Ilumatobacter coccineus YM16-304: one gene and its partner. The protein of the gene in region 2 binds, or shares a complex with, the protein of the main gene of each other region. Links are inferred from orthologs where the notes say so. Each region holds a gene or a part of one and is shown on either strand. Other genes may lie near its edges. The genes, in order: dnaX and dnaN.

What was found.
Region 1: the proteins of dnaN (region 2) and dnaX are in contact, whole or in part, in a cryo-EM structure (PDB 8GIZ), measured with the Escherichia coli proteins. The link is inferred for Ilumatobacter coccineus YM16-304 from one-to-one orthologs.

What each region holds. Positions count from the first base shown.
Region 1 is NC_020520.1:4,207,665-4,215,742, reverse strand. Bases 1,830-4,800 are described here. They hold dnaX (DNA polymerase III subunit gamma/tau), read left to right. Parts: upstream 1,830-2,267; coding sequence 2,268-4,334; downstream 4,335-4,800. Other genes in these bases: recR (recombination mediator RecR), read left to right, coding at 4,334-4,800; YM304_RS18625 (hypothetical protein), read right to left, coding at 1,830-1,929. In the rest of the region: YM304_RS18630 (copper resistance CopC/CopD family protein), read right to left, coding at 1-1,358; more of YM304_RS18625, read right to left, coding at 1,477-1,829; more of recR, read left to right, coding at 4,801-4,945; YM304_RS18610 (phosphotransferase), read left to right, coding at 5,031-6,116; YM304_RS18605 (acetyl-CoA C-acetyltransferase), read right to left, coding at 6,491-7,678; ccrA (crotonyl-CoA carboxylase/reductase), read left to right, coding at 7,856-8,078. UniProt on the Escherichia coli protein: Part of the beta sliding clamp loading complex, which hydrolyzes ATP to load the beta clamp onto primed DNA to form the DNA replication pre-initiation complex.
Region 2 is NC_020520.1:1,081-9,095, forward strand. Bases 73-2,980 are described here. They hold dnaN (DNA polymerase III subunit beta), read left to right. Parts: upstream 73-927; coding sequence 928-2,034; downstream 2,035-2,980. Other genes in these bases: dnaA (chromosomal replication initiator protein DnaA), read left to right, coding at 73-558; recF (DNA replication/repair protein RecF), read left to right, coding at 2,192-2,980. Also shown: more of dnaA, read left to right, coding at 1-72; more of recF, read left to right, coding at 2,981-3,280; YM304_RS00020 (hypothetical protein), read right to left, coding at 3,325-4,317; YM304_RS24950 (DciA family protein), read left to right, coding at 4,427-4,732; YM304_RS00030 (DNA gyrase/topoisomerase IV subunit B), read left to right, coding at 5,071-7,170; gyrA (DNA gyrase subunit A), read left to right, coding at 7,297-8,015. UniProt on the Escherichia coli protein: Confers DNA tethering and processivity to DNA polymerases and other proteins. Acts as a clamp, forming a ring around DNA (a reaction catalyzed by the clamp-loading complex) which diffuses in an ATP-independent manner freely and bidirectionally along dsDNA.

The DNA of each region.
Region 1 (8,078 bases), 4.2 Mb from region 2 along the record:
ACGCTCATCTCGTGAGCGCGCGCGAGGCGCTGCGCCACGAACTGGCGAGCGGTGATCGCGAGGAAGATCATGACCGCCACCACGATCGACTTGAGGAGGAGCACCCGCCCGTGGCCGCTGTCGAACAACGCGCCGCCGTCGAGGCGGATGAGTTGGATCACGCCGCTGACGACCGTGACGATGATGGCCACGATCGAGACTCGGCCGAATCCACGGACCGCGTGGACGAGGTCTTCTTCGCCGGGGCCCGACAGCACGACGCGGGCCAGCAGGATCACGCCGCCGAGCCAGACCGCCATGGCGAGCGCATGGACGATGCCGACGAGGACGCCGATCGCGGCGAGGTCGCCGAGCGTGCGGGTCACGCCGGTCATCGCCACGGCGAGCGCCGGGATGCCGAGACCGGCGATCTGTGTGGTCGGGTCGATCGCCCGATCGGGGCGGAACGCGACCCACGCCGAACCGATCACGAACACGAGTCGGAGGATGACCGCGCGTCCGGCCCAGCCCGCGTCGAGCAGGTCGATCCATGCGGTCGGGCTGAAGCCGCTGCCGAGGCCGCGACCCGTGGAGGCCGCGGTGGCCGCGGCCGTGAAGAGCAGCGTCGAGATGAGGGCCACGACCCAGACGCCGCGCAGGAACTTCACCGTGACCAGGTACTCGACACCTTCCGGCCAGGCGGTGGTGATCAGGACGAGGCCGCCGAACAGCGCGGCGATCGACAGCGTCGACAGGAGGCGTCCGAGCCACACCGGGCCCTGTCCGCCGCCCGACGTGGAGAAGTCGGTGACGACGATCTCGTCGTCACCGTCGGTGTCGGTGGCGGGGGTCGCGATCGGCGCGACGGTCGTGTCGGGGGTGTCGGTCTCGGTGCCGTCGTCGGACTCGTCGACGATCTCGGCGACGGGGTCGTTGGTGACGCTGAAGGTGATGGTGCCTTCGCCGTTCGCTTCGCCGTCGGTGTTGGTGACCTGCCAGCGGATGGCGCACGTGCCGCGCCCTACCGGTTCGAGGATCTGTGCCGTGAGGAGCAGTCCGTCGTCGCCGACCTCGGGTTCCGACAGCGGGATCTGCTCGGCTTCGCACGACAGATCGATCGTGTTCACGTCACCGAGTTCTTCGGTGAAGGTGATGACGACCTCTTCGGGAGCGACGTCGCGGCTGGCGCCGGTCGCCGGCGACGAGTTGACGACGGAGTTCTCGGCGTGGGCGATGCCCGGAGCGACGGCCGAGAGGCCGAGCGCCGTCAGCAGGCCGATCACCAGACCGAGCAGCGCTCGCCGAGGCGCGCGCTGACGGCAGCGTTCCGCGGTGCCGTCGGGGCGGCCCGTCCGTTGCTCGACGAAGGGGGAATTCACGATGCGCCGAGGCTAGTGCCTGGACCCCTGACGTGTGCATGCTCTCGCTCCGCTCCGGCGCCGAAGCCCCAGCGCAGCGGCCCGGCGCGACCGGGCGGCGCGGAGCCGTGGTGGCCGCTCACGACCCGTCCCGAACACAGCCGTTCACCCCGAGCTCGGAGGCGAGGTCGTTGCGGCCGAGGGTGAGTTCGGTGATCTCGGTGCTGATCGCTCCGATGCCGTCCGGGTCGTCGACGATCGTGGTGCTGAGCGCTCGGTATCGCCCGGCGAGCTCGGACGTGGTGGTGGCGAAATCGAGATGCGTGCTGCGCAGCGAACCGTCGACGAGGAGATCGCGAGTTCGTTCCGACTCGGCACCGAAGGCGAGCGCGACTTCGTCGGCCCAGTCGGTGGCGCTGATGCCGTCGGGAGGTGAGGGGAGCGCGTCGAGTCGAGCGTTGGTGTCGGCGCAGATCGTCTCGATGGCTTCGACGTACCCGTCGCCGACCAGCGCAGCGGTGTCGGACCCGCTCGACTGGCACGCACCGGTTCCGACCGCGGCGACGACCGTCAGCAACCAGGTGATTCGCATGCCCGAACTGTAGAACGGCCGCCCGCCCCCGCCCCGCCACACGACCATTTCTGCCCAGGCCAAATGTTGTCGCGTGAGGGTGATTTTTGCCCAGGCCAATTGTCGTCGCGTGGGGATGATTTCTGCCCAGGCCAAATGTGGTCGCGTGAGGGTGATTTTTGCCCAGGCTCGATGTGGTCGCGTGGGGGTGATTTTTGCCCAGGCTCGATGTGGTCGCGTGGGGGTGATTTTTGCCCAGGCTCGATGTGGTCGCGTGGGGGTGATTTTTGCCCAGGCCAAATGTGGTCGCGTGGGGTGGCGTCTTGGGGTGTGACATGGCATCGGTAGGGTGAACGGCGATGGCCACCCAGTCGCTGTATCGCCGGTATCGGCCTCGTCGCTTTGCCGAGTTGAAGGGTCAAGACCACGTCGTACGCGCGTTGCGTACGTCGGTCGCCGAAGGCCGTGAAGGCCAGGCATACCTGTTCTCCGGACCGCGAGGAACCGGCAAGACCACCTCCGCGCGCATTCTCGCCAAGGTCCTCAACTGTGAGAACCCGCAAGACGGCGAGCCGTGCTGCGAATGCGAATCGTGTATGTCGGTGGAACGGGGCACCAGCTACGACGTCCACGAACTCGACGCCGCCAGCAACAACGGCGTCGAAGCGATGCGCGATCTCATCGAGAAGGCCTCGCTCGGCACGCCCGGTCGGCACAAGGTGTACATCCTCGACGAGGTGCACATGCTCACCAAGGGCGCCGAAGCAGCACTGCTCAAGACGCTCGAAGAACCCCCGGCGCACGTCGTGTTCGTCCTCGCGACGACCGACCCGCAGAAGATGTCCGACACCATCCGGAGCCGCACGCAGCACCTGCAGTTCCACCTCCTGCCCGCCGACACGCTCAACGAGCACGTCAAGTGGGTGGCGAGCGATGCCGGTCTCGAGGTCACCGACGAAGCGATCGAGCAGGTGCTCGCTCAAGGTGGCGGGTCGGCGCGCGACACGCTGTCGGCGCTCGAACTCGTGGCCAACGCCGGCGGCGGAGCGTCCGAAGTCATCTCGCTCGACGAGTTCGCCGAGGCGATGATCGAGCACGAGCCGGGCCGAGCGCTCACCATGGCGGCTCACGCGATCAGTCGTGGCCGCGACCCGCGCACGCTCACCGAAGAGCTCATCGGCTTCCTGCGCAACGGCTTCCTCTCGTTGATGGCCCCCGAGTTGGTGCAGCTCCCGTCGCAACGCCTCGAGGCGCTCACCGAACTGGCGCGTCGCGTCGGCCCGGCCGGACTCGTCCGCGGGATCGAACAACTCGGTACCGCACTCACCGACATGCGCCATGCGCCCGACCCGCGAGTGCTTCTCGATGTGGCCATCGTGCAGCTCACGTCGGAGGCGGCGTCGTCCGACCTGTCGGGGATCGTCGCCCGGCTCGCCAAGCTCGAGCGGCAGATCGCCGACGGCGTGCCCGCGGGCGGCGGTGCCGCTGCACGTCCGTCAGCCCCGGTGTCGGCGGCGGCACAGGCGGAGGCGACCAAGCCGCCCGCTGATCCCGCCACCGGCCGAGCGCCGCTGGGCGGACGGGCCAAGCGAGCCGCGGCGACCGCCCCCGAGCCATCTCCTGCTCCCGACGCAACGCCCGCCGCCGGCGCCGCGGCTCCGGCCGCCGCCGAGTCCGCACCCGCCGCGGAGGCACCCGCGGCCGAGGCCGCGTCGGCACCGCCTGCCGACGACGTCACGGCGCCCATTCCCGTGGTCGACGCCGCCTCGGAGGCTCCGCCGGCTGCCTCTGCCGAACCCGACGCGGCAGCGCCCGTCGTGTCGAACGGCGAGGTGAAGGAGAGCGACTGGGACCAGATCAAGGGCGGGCTTCGCGGCATCACCCGCGCACTGTTCGCTCCGTCGGTGTTCGTGTCGGCCGGACTCAACACGCTCACGATCGGGCTGCCCAACGACTCGCACCGCGCCAAGTGCGAGCAGCATCGTGACGCGATCGAAACAGCGCTGTCGCAGCACATGCGCAGCAAGGTCACCCTCACCCTCGTCGACAACAGCGGTGGTGGTGGCCCCGGTGGCGACGGCGGTGGGAGCGACTCGCCGCCGCCCGATCCGGCTGGGGCAGGCCCAGCCGAACGGGCTCCCGAGCGTGCTGCTCCAGCCGGCGCAGCCGAGTCGGGTGCGGCCGGTGCGAATCTGCGTGCCGTTCCCGATGCAGCGTCGGGCCGAGCGATCGCCGAGCAGGCTCGACAGAGCGGTCCCGAACCCGACCCCGACGAAGCACTCGTTCCGACGCTCGCCGCGTTGCCCGACGACGACGAGATCGACCTCGACGACCTCGTCGACGCTCCGCCCGAAACGGTGAAGACCCCGATCGACCGCCTGGCCGACGCATTTCCCGGGTCTGAACTCGTCGACGACATCTACTGATGGCCTCCACCTACACCCAGCCGGTTCAGGTGCTCATCGACGAGCTCGGACGCCTGCCGGGCGTCGGACCGAAGTCGGCGCAGCGGATCGCGTTCCACCTGCTGAAGATCCCGGCCGACGACGTGGCACGCCTCGCCGAGGCGATCACCGTCGCCAAGGCCAAGGTCCGATTCTGCGAGCGGTGCTTCAACGTGGCCGAAGACACCTACTGCCCGATCTGTAAGGACGAGTCGCGTGACAACAGCATCGTGTGCGTGGTCGAGGAGTCACGGGACATCGTCGCCATCGAGAAGACCGGCGAGTTCCGGGGCAGGTATCACGTGTTGCTCGGTGCGATGAGCCCACTCGAGGGCATCGGACCTGAACAGCTCAAGATCCGCGAACTGGTGTCACGCATAGGGCCCGAAGGGATCGACGAAGTCATCCTGTGCACCAACCCGAACACCGAGGGCGAGGTCACGGCGATGTACCTGGCTCGGCTGCTCAAGCCGATCGGACTCGCGGTCACGCGCATCGCGAGCGGCCTTCCGGTCGGTGGCGACCTCGAGTACGCCGACGAACTGACGTTGGGTCGTGCCCTCGAAGGCCGACGCAGCGCGCTCGACGACTGACGACGCGAACCCGCTCGCACCGTCTCGCTCCGTCACGTGTGACGTCTGGCTCGTCATCGTCGCCGCGTGCTCGCGACGATGGGGCATGACCATCGATGTGCCGGCCGACCCGTTCTCGATCACCGCCGAATGGCTGACCGCGGTGTTGCCCGACGATGTGCTGGGTGGAGCGACGGTCGACGAGGTCCGTGCGTCGGACATCGGCGAGGGAACGGGCATCTTGGGGGCGATCGCGCGCCTGCACCTGACGACGTCGGGCGGCGACGGCTCGGCGCCTGCGTCGCTCGTCGCGAAGATGCCGTGCTCGGAGCCCGCCAATCTCGAAGTCGCGATCGTGCTGGGCATCTACGAACGCGAGCTCAACTTCTTCGAGACGATGGCTCCGACGACCTCGTTGCGCGTGCCCACGCCGCACGTGTCGATCCGGGGTGACGACGGTCGGTTCGTGCTGCTGATGGAGGACCTGTCGGGCGACTACGACGTCGGCGATCAGGTGGTCGGGGCCACGATCGCAGAAGCGGAGTCGGTGATCGACGAACTCGCCGGGTTCCATGCGCACTGGTGGGAGCACGACGACCTGGCGTCGATGGACTGGGTGCCGTATCCGAATGCGCCGGCGTACGCCGCTGCGGTCCCCGGCATCTACCGCGCTGGTCTGCCGGTGCTGCAGGACGCCTGGAGTGATCGCGTGTCGCCGGAGGCGATCGCGCTCGCCCTCGACATCGACCCGGTGTTCGAAGAACTCCTGGAGCGCACGGCGGGCGGGCCCGCGACCGTTGCTCACGGCGACACCCGGCTCGACAACATCCTGTTCGCCAAGGACGACCCGTCGCGGATCGCAGTGATCGACTTCCAGTTGATGCTGCGCGGTCGGGGCGTGGCCGACATCGCCTACTTCATCGGAACGAGCATCGATCGCGACGTCGCGGCGGCGAACTGGGAGTCGCTGCTCGGTCGCTGGCATGCGGCGGTCACCGCAGCGGGCGTCGACTACTCGTGGGACGACTGCCTGCTCCACTATCGGGAGGCGGCGATGTACTACCTGTCGGGTGCGATGTCGCTCCTCGGGAGCTTCGACACGGGCAACGACCGCGGTGCTGAGCTGGCCGCCGCCTACAGCACTCGGATCCTGGAGCACTGCGTCGACATCGACGCTCGCTCGGTGCTCTGAGCCGACCGCACCCGAAAATGAACTGAGGCACCATCTCCACGAACCGGTAGCGGGCGGACGGGCCGGTTCATTTCGATGATGCCTCAGAGGCTGTCGATCACCTCCGTGTGTCACGGTGGCGGTCGAGCGATCAAGTTGTTGCGATTACATTACGAAAATTCTGAGCTCTTGTCAAGAACTTGGGACAAAAGACAGGTCGATCGTCAGAATCTCATCAGAATCAGCGGAAAAACTGACGTTGAGCGAACTTTCGAACACGGAGAGAGCTTACTCACTCAACGTGGAATCAACGCCACGGAACGAAAGATTCTCGCGTTTGCCCTGCTCTCGGGTCGTCAGACCGTCGTGTCAGACCGTCGTGTCGGACCGTCGTGTCAGACCGTCTTGAGGATGATCGCGTCACCCTGGCCGCCACCGCCACACAGGCCGGCAGCGCCGACACCACCGCCGCGACGCTTGAGTTCGTGCAGCAGGGTGAGCGCGAGTCGGTTGCCGCTCATGCCGATCGGGTGACCGAGTGCGATGGCGCCGCCGTTGACGTTGACGATCTCGTCGGAGATGCCGAGTTCGCCGATCGAGGCGATCCCGACGGCAGCGAACGCCTCGTTGATCTCGAAGAGGTCGAGGTCGGCGATGGCGATGCCGGCCTTCTCGGCGGCGTTCATGATGGCTCGACTCGGCTGCGACAGCAGCGACGCGTTGTCGGGGCCGGCGACCATGCCGTACGACACGAACTCGCCGAGCGGTTCGACGCCGCGTCGCTCGGCCTCGGCCTTCGACATGACGATCACGGCCGATCCGCCGTCGGACAGTTGCGACGCGTTGGCTGCGGTGATGGTGCCGTCGGGGTCGAAGGCGGGACGCATCTTGGCCAGCGTGTCGACCGTGGTTCCCGGACGCACGCCTTCGTCGTGCTCGACGAGGATCGGGTCGCCCTTGCGCTGCGGCACCTCGACGCTCACGATCTCATCGGACAGGCGTCCTTCCTTGATGGCGTTCGCCGCTCGCTCGTTGGAGGCCGCGGCCATCTCGTCCTGCTGCTGCCGCGAGATGCTGTCGCCGGTGTAGCGCTCGGTGCCGAGGCCCATGAGGCATTGATCGAACGAGCACCAGAGGCCGTCGGCGATGATCGCGTCGCGGAGTTCGGTGTTGCCGTAGCGGAACCCGCCGCGAGCACCGTCGGCGAGGTACGGAGCATTGGTCATCGACTCCATGCCACCGGCCACCACGATGTCGGCGTCGCCCATCGCCACCATCTGGTGGGCGAGGTAGATCGAGTTGAGGCCGGAGAGGCAGACCTTGTTGACGTTGACGGCGGGGACCGACATCGGGATGCCGGCCTTGCTGGCGGCCTGACGGCTCGGCACCTGCCCCTGGCCCGCCATGAGCACCTGGCCCATGATGACGTGGTCGACCTCGTCGGGGGCGACGCCCGCACGCTCGAGTGCTGCGGCGATGGCGAAGCCACCGAGGTCGGCGGCCGAGAACGACGCGAGCGCGCCGCTCATCTTCCCGATCGGGGTGCGAGCGCCGGCAATGATGTACGAACCGTTGGTAGCCATTTCCCGAAACTAGTCCAGCGACTCTTCGCCGCGGCAAGACGACTCGCAGTCGGCGAACGGCGTACGACACCGACGCTCTGCGCGTCGGCGTGGTGACGCAGACCGTTGACGGGTCGGGGCGACGTCGATGGGCTACTCGCTTTGGTCCGGCCTGTTACCCATCGGTAACCTCCCGCCATGGACAAGATTCTCGAAGCGATCCAAGCCGGTGCGAGCGGCGAGGAGATCGCCAGTCTCCCCATTCCCGAGAGCTACCGCGCGGCGTACGTCAAGCGCGACGAGGCCGACATGTTCGAAGGTGTCGACTCGTGGGACAAGGATCCGCGCAAGAGCCTGCACGTCGACGAGGTGCGTACTCCCGAGCTGGCTCCCGACGAGGTGTACCTCGCCGTCATGGCGT
Region 2 (8,015 bases):
AGCCGGTTCAAGTGGGGACTCATCACCGACATCCAGCCGCCCGACGTCGAGACCCGTCTGGCCATCCTGCGCAACAAGGCGGATCGCGAAGACGTCGACGTGCCGGCCGCGGCACTCGAGTTCATCGCCGAGAACATCTCGACCAACATCCGTGAACTCGAAGGCGCGCTCGTTCGCGTCATGGCGTTCGCCAGCCTCAGTCGCCAACCGATCACCATCGACCTCGTCCAGAGTCAGCTCGAAGATCTCCTCACGCTGAGCCAGCCGAAGATCCGCACCGACGAAGAACTCCTCCAGGAGATCGCCGACATCTTGCGCTTCGACGTCGAAGCGCTCAAGGGCAAGAGCCGGCAACGCCCGCTCGTCACCGCCCGCCAGATCGCGATGTACGTGTTCCGCGATCTCACCGACCTGAGTTACCCGGCGATCGCCCGTCTGTTCGGCGGGCGCGATCACACCACCGTGATCCACGCCAACGACAAGATCCAGCGCCTCATGAAGGAACGCAAAGAGATCTACGACCAGGTCACCGCGCTCATCTTGAAGCTCAAGGCATAGCGCCGCCGCCATGCACCAGGTCCAGCACCCGGCAACCGGCCATCGAGCGGTGATCGCCGGCGAGACCGCGCGACCGACCGCACATCTCTGCCGTGACGACAGCGGGTTCGGTCGCGTCTCACCCGGTCGAACACCCGCGCGGGGGACAACGATGGGGACGTCGGTCGGACAGCGCGCCGTCGCGCGGGGGACAACGCGCTGTCGTCCACCGAGTTACACGACTGTGAGATTCGAGCTGGGGATGACCACGTATCCCATGTGGACGCGATCAACCGCCGTACGCTGCACGTACGCGGGTTGTTCACAATCCACAGCCCCTACTACTTCTATTGTCTTTGAAACATCCATGCATGAGGAGAAGTGCCCACTGTGAAGTTTCGTTGCGAACGTGACGTCCTGGCTGATGCTGTCGGCTCCGCCGGCCGCGCCGCCACCAACCGAACCGGAACCCTGCCGGTGCTCGCCGGTGTCCGGATGGAGGTCGCCGGTGACACGCTCACGGTGACCGGCACCGACCTCGAGCTGACGATCCGACTCACCGTCGAAGTCGGCGGAGAACAAGACGGTGCTGCCGTCGTTCCCGCCCGCCTCGTCGGCGACATCGTCAAAGCCCTGCCCGCCGGCGCCGTCGAGATCTCACTCGACACGTCCGGTGACTCGGGCGAGATGTCGATCAGCGCCGGCCGCTCCCAGTTCTCGGTGCGCCCGCTGTCGCTCGACGACTACCCGGCACAGACCGAACCGAGTGGCGAAGCGGTCACCCTGTCGGCCGAGACGATGTCGGATGCACTGCGTCAGGTCGTCCGCGCCGCCTCGACCGACGATGCACGCGCCGTGCTCACCGGTGTGCTCCTCGCGTCGGAAGACGAAGGCGTCCGCATGGTCGCGACCGACTCGTACCGCCTCGCGGTGCGTGACCTGCCCGACTCGACGGTGCTCGGCTCCGGCCAGAAAGTCCTCATCCCCGGTCGTGCGCTCAACGAGTTGCAGCGCGTGATGGGCGACGTCGAAGAGCTCACCGTCCGCTTCGGCGAACGTGAAGCCACCTTCGAAGCCGGCACCACACGCCTCAGCACCCGGCTGATCGAAGGCGAGTTCCCGAACTATCGCAACCTGCTGCCCTCGAGCTACCCGAACCTGCTCACCGTCAGCAAGGCGTCGATGATGGAAGCGATCCGTCGTGTGAAGATCCTCGCTCAGGACTCCACCCCGGTGCGCCTCACCCTCGGCGGCGACACGGTGCAGCTCACCGCGATCACCCAAGACGTCGGTAACGCGGCGGAAGAGATCGACGCCAGCTACGACGGCGCCGAGATGACCGTGGCGTTCAACCCCGACTACCTCGCCGCCGGCATCGACGCGATCGACGCCGACGACGTGACGTTGGCGACGATGGACCCGATGAAGCCCGCCGTGCTCCGCGGCGCCGGCCAGGAGGACTACCTGTACCTCCTCATGCCGGTCCGCGTGCCGTGACACTCTGAGCGCTCGGAGGCCGCTCCCTCGCTTGCGCTCGCCTGCGGCTCGACCCTTCGATGGCTGGGTCTCGCGCGGGGATGTCTGGCTGGTGGTGGGGAACACTCGGGGTTGGTGGTTGCTGACGTAGCCTCGAAACACTGTGATCGTTTCTCGGTTGGAGCTCATCGACTTTCGGAATTATGTGTCGGGTGAGTTCGACCTGCTCGACGGCACCACGGCGGTCATCGGCGACAACGGGCAGGGCAAGACCAACCTGGCCGAAGCACTCGCGTACCTCGCGACGCTGTCGAGCTTTCGCGGTGCCCCCGGTGACGCGCTCGTCCGAGTGGGGGCCGACCAGGCCATCATCCGTGCCACGGTCCGTCACGACGACGGACGCGAATCGCTGATCGAGGCGGAGCTCACCGTCGTCGGCCGCAACCGCGTCCAGGTCAACAAGCAGAAGCTCAAGCGGGTCCGCGACCTGCTCGGCACCGTGCGCGTCACGGTGTTCTCGCCCGACGACCTGATCGTCGTCAAGGGGTCACCCGGCGATCGACGCCGCTTCATGGACGACACCCTCGTCGCGCTCGCCACCAAGTACGACGCCATCCGTCTCGAGATCGATCGCATCGTCAAGCAGCGCAACAGCCTGCTCAAGCAAGCCCAGAAGGCCGGGCATCGCGCCGAGAACCTGCCCGACGACATCGCGGTCACCCTCGACGTGTGGGATGCGAAGTTCGTCGAGCTCGCCGATCAGTTCGGCTACGCACGAGCAACACTCGTCGCCCGCATCACGCCGATGGTCCAAGACGCGTACGACCAACTGGCGGGGGAGTCGTCGCCGATCGAGCTGCGCTACGAGCCGGAGTGGCGCCAGATCGGTCTGCTGAAGGCGCTTACCGCGGCCCGGCCGATGGACCTGCGGCGCGGCGTGTCGACCGTCGGCCCGCACCGCGACGAACTCGCCCTGTCGATCAACGGACTGCCGTCACGAACACACGCGTCGCAGGGGGAGCAGCGCACGCTCGCGCTCGCGCTGCGACTCGCGTCGCATCGCCTGGTGACCGAGCGAACCGAATCGGCACCCGTGCTCGTCCTCGACGACGTGCTCAGCGAACTCGACGACGGCCGGGCCACCGCGCTGCTCGAACACCTTCCACCCGGCCAGGTCGTGATCACGACGGCCAGCGAACTCCCCCCGGCCGCGCAAGCCGACAGAGTGCTGCGCGTGAAGGCTGGCGAAGTCGTCACCGAATCCTGATCGCCGCGCGGTCGAGTCCACCGAGCGCTGTGCCCGGGCCGGCCTCAGTCGAGATGTACCGTGGCGCTGACGATGGCCACGCCGCCCGAGGTGCACAGCTCGAGCGCCGTGTGATGATCGCTGGTGACCGGTCGAATGGTGCGTCCGGTCGGCAGCGTCCCCGACACCACGTTGACCATGCTGATCTCCTCCTCGCTGCCGGTCGCGGCGAACGGTTGACCGTCGTGGAACAGGTGCAGCGCGAGGAACTCGTCGATCGGGTCGGCCGACGTGGCCGACCGTGACGAGCTGACCACTTGCACGTCGACGTCGACGTCGGTCGCCGCGTTGTAGCGAACGTCGACCGAACTCACCGAGGTGCCCGGCTGGAGGGGGAGGGGCGCGAGCAGGCAGTCGCGTCCGGAGCCGGGCGACCGCAACCACAGCAGGTTCTTGTAGTCGAAGCCGGCCCCGCCGTCTTCGGTGGCGGCCGGCGTGAAGTCGGCGCCGCCGACGAAGACCTCGGTCGTCGGCAGCTTCACGTAGCGATCGTCGTGGTCGTGATCGACGTAGTAGCCGTTGACGTCGACCACCACCGACACGGTCCCAGAGTTGTTGTAGATCTCGAACTCCTGGTCGACCGAGAGCTCGGTGACGACGGCGTTCGGCACCGGCGGTTGCCCGGGAGCCGGGTTGAGACTCGCCGCGGTCGGACGGTCGCCGCCGGCCCACACCGTGAGGTACGACTGCTCGGTGGCGCCCAGTGCGGTGATGTTGAGCGAGAGCGCCGATGCATCGGTCGGGATCGAACCGCTGCACGGTGTGCCGGCCTGCTGCGCGTCGATCGTGTGAGTGTCGGCCGGCCCGAGCCCGATCGAGCGCGGTCCGACCGTGTTGGGTGCCGGGCGGGTGTCGGCCAGTCGACACGGTTCGATCGGCACGAGCACGGCGCGCTCGCCCGACGACACCCCCGCCGACGCGAAGTGTTGGGTCGTGGCGCCGATGGCGGTGCCCGCGATCAACAGGGTCGTACCGGCAGCGAGCGATCTGAGCTTCATACGACGATGGTGGCAGACCCACGAGTGGCGTCGCGACCGTTTTGCCGATGCGTGTGATGCCAGCGCAGCCGTTCGATCGACCGGTTCGAGAAGGCGTTACGGTGACGGGGTGGACGATCCCGTTCCGATCACCCGATCGCTCGACAACATCATGAAGTCGCTGCGCGGCACCGATCGGATCCAGGTCGGGGGCCTGTTCAGCAAGTGGGACGACGCGGTCGGGGCGCAGATCTCGGCGCACGTCAAACCGATCAAGCTCGACAAGGGCACCCTGCTCGTCGAAGCCGACGAAGCAGCGTGGGCGACACAGGTGAAGTTCCTGAGCGACACGATCATCAGCCGACTCCACGACGTCGCACGCGTCGACATCGACCGTGTCGAAGTGCGCGTGAAGTCCGCTCGCCGCGGCCGCTGACCGCCCTGTCGACGACGTGCACGACACGTGTGCAGGTCCGATGCGCCGACATCAGTGCGCGCTGGCCGTCGCGTGACCGATTCGCGACGCGGAAACGGTTGTCCACAGTTAAATCACAGACCTGTGGTTTACCGATCGTGCCATGGCGAATGACCCATCTCCGGCACACCCCGCTGGTAGGCTGAGAGCCAATTGTTCTGGGGGTTTCCTCGCCGGTCTGACGCACCTGGCTGAGGTGTTTCCCGAGGCGACGATCGTGCCCCGAACGGGCATCCAAACAACTCCAACCCAACGCTCGCGGCCCGATGTGGCCCGAGGAGTCGACGAAGAAGGTACGAGTGTCCTCAGACACCGCAATCAACGAACTCCCGAACCCCGACGACGACGCCACCACTCCCATCCAGCGCCCTGTCGCGTCGGACGCGGACGTCGACGAGGCGGGCGATGATCCGGCCGACGTAGCGAAGGCGCCGCGCCGCAAGCCACAGGGCGACGCGGCCAAGACCACGGCCGACTACGACGCAGCCGCCATCACGGTGCTCGAAGGCCTCGACCCGGTGCGCAAGCGCCCGGGCATGTACATCGGCTCCACGGGCCTCACCGGTCTGCACCACCTGATCTGGGAAGTCGTCGACAACTCGGTCGACGAAGCCATGGCCGGCCACTGTGATCGCATCAGCATCACCCTCACCGCCGACGGCGGATGCAGCGTCGCCGACAACGGTCGCGGCATCCCGATCGATCCGTTCACCACCGGTGAACACGCCGGCAAGTCGGCTGCCGAAGTCGTGCTCACCGTGCTGCACGCCGGCGGCAAGTTCGGCGGCGACGGCTACAAGGTCTCGGGTGGTCTCCACGGCGTCGGCGTGTCGGTCGTCAACGCCCTCTCCACCAAGCTCCTCATCCAGGTCGACCGCAACGGCGATCGCTACGAGCAGACCTACGCCGACGGCGGCGCCCCGCAGAACAAGATGGAGAAGGTCGGCCCCACCCCCAAGGGTGAGCGCGCCACCGGCACCACCATCACGTTCTGGCCCGACCCGTCGATCTTCCAGGCCGAAGGCGTCGAGTTCGTGGCGCGCACCGTGCTCGAACGACTCCAGACGATGGCGTTCCTCAACAAGGGCCTCATCATCGACTTCACAGACGAGCGTCCCGAACGCGAGCAGGAGATCACGTACCAGTACAAGAACGGCCTGGTCGACTTCGTCAAGCACCTCAACGCCACCAAAGACCCGCTGTTCAGCAAGGTCTGCCAGTTCGAAGACGAAGACGACGACGGCCAGATGCTCGACGTCGCCATGCAGTGGAACACGGGCTACCACGAAGGCATCCACGGCTACGCCAACGGCATCTCCACCATCGAAGGTGGCATGCACATCGAAGGCTTCCGCTCGGCGCTCACCACCACGATCAACAAGTACGCCCGCGAGAAGAACCTCCTCAAGGAGAAGGACGCGAACCTCACCGGCGACGACGTGCGTGAAGGCCTCACGGCGATCGTGTCGGTCAAGCTGCGCGAACCGCAGTTCGAAGGCCAGACCAAGGCCAAGCTCGGCAACGTGCCCATGCGCTCGTTCGTGCAGAAGGCCACCAACGAGATGCTCGCCGAGTGGCTGCAGGAGAACCCGGCCGAAGCGAGCAAGCTGGTCAAGAAGGGTGTCGCCGCCGCGCAGGCACGAGCCGCCGCGAAGAACGCCCGCAACGCGATCCGTCGCAAGACCGCACTCTCGGGTGCCGGCATGCCCGACAAGTTGAAGGACTGCCAGTCGAAGAACGCCGACGAGTCCGAACTGTTCATCGTCGAGGGCGACTCCGCCGGCGGCACCGCGGTCGACGCTCGCCATCCGTACAGCCAGGCGATCCTCCCCATCCGCGGCAAGATCCTCAACGTCGAACGTGCCCGCATCGACAAGATGCTGAAGAACAACGAGATCCAGGCGCTCATCACCGCCATCGGGGCCGGCGTCGGCGACGAGTTCGACGTCGAGAAGGCTCGCTACCACAAGGTGATCTGCCTGGCTGACGCCGACGTCGACGGCAGCCACATCCGCACGTTGCTGCTCACGTTCTTCTTCCGCCAGATGCGCGAGATGGTCGAAGCCGGTTACTGCTACATCGCGCAGCCGCCGCTGTACTCCACCGAGGTCGGCAAGGAGAAGGTGTACCTCAAAGACGACGTCGCCAAGGCCAAGTTCCTCGAAGAGCGCCCCAACCACAAGAAGAACTTCGCCCGCCTCAAAGGCCTCGGCGAAATGGACTGGGAAGAGCTCCGCGCCACCACCATGGACCCGAACACGCGCACGCTGCTGCAGGTCAACGTCGACGAAGCCGCCCGCGCCGACGAGATCATGTCGACGCTCATGGGCGACGACGTCGCCACCCGCCGCGAGTTCATCACCACCAACGCCCGCGACGTCCAGAACTTGGATTTCTGAGTTTCGTGGTCACTCGCTTCGCTCCGTCATCGGGTGTCAGACACCGAATGACCCATCTCGCTCACGACCCCATCTCGCTCACCGGTCATTCGGTGTCTGACACCCGATGACCACACAGGACTTCTCATGACTGACACGACTGACACGACTCCTCCTTCGGGGGATGAGCCGCCCATCGAGCCGCCTGCTTCTGGAGGCGACGACGGCACGCCCGACGATCCGATCCAGCCGATTCCGCTCTCCGACGAGATGGAGTCGAGCTTCCTCGAATACGCGATGTCGGTCATCATGTCGCGCGCACTGCCCGACGTCCGCGACGGACTCAAGCCGGTGCACCGCCGCATCATCTGGGACATGGAAGAGCAGGGGTTCCGCCCCGACCGGCCGCACGTCAAGTGCGCCCGCGTCTCGGGCGACACCATGGCCCGCTTCCACCCGCACGGCGACTCCGCCATCTACGCCGCGCTCGTGCGTATGGCCCAGCCGTTCTCGCTGCGCCACCCGCTGATCGACTTCCACGGCAACTACGGCTCACCCGACTTCGGACCCGCCGCCTCGCGCTACACCGAATGTCGACTCCACCCGTTGGCGATGCAGCTGCTCGCCGACATCGACGAAGACACCGTCGACATGATCCCGAACTACGACGGCACGACCGAGGAGCCGCTCGTGCTCCCGTCGCGGTTCCCCAACCTGCTGGTCAACGGCAGCCAGGGCATCGCCGTCGGCATGGCGACCAACATCCCGCCGCACAACCTCGGCGAAGTCATCGACGCCGTCGTCCACCTCATCGACCACCCCGACGCGACCGTCGAGGACATGATCGAACACGTCAAGGGGCCCGA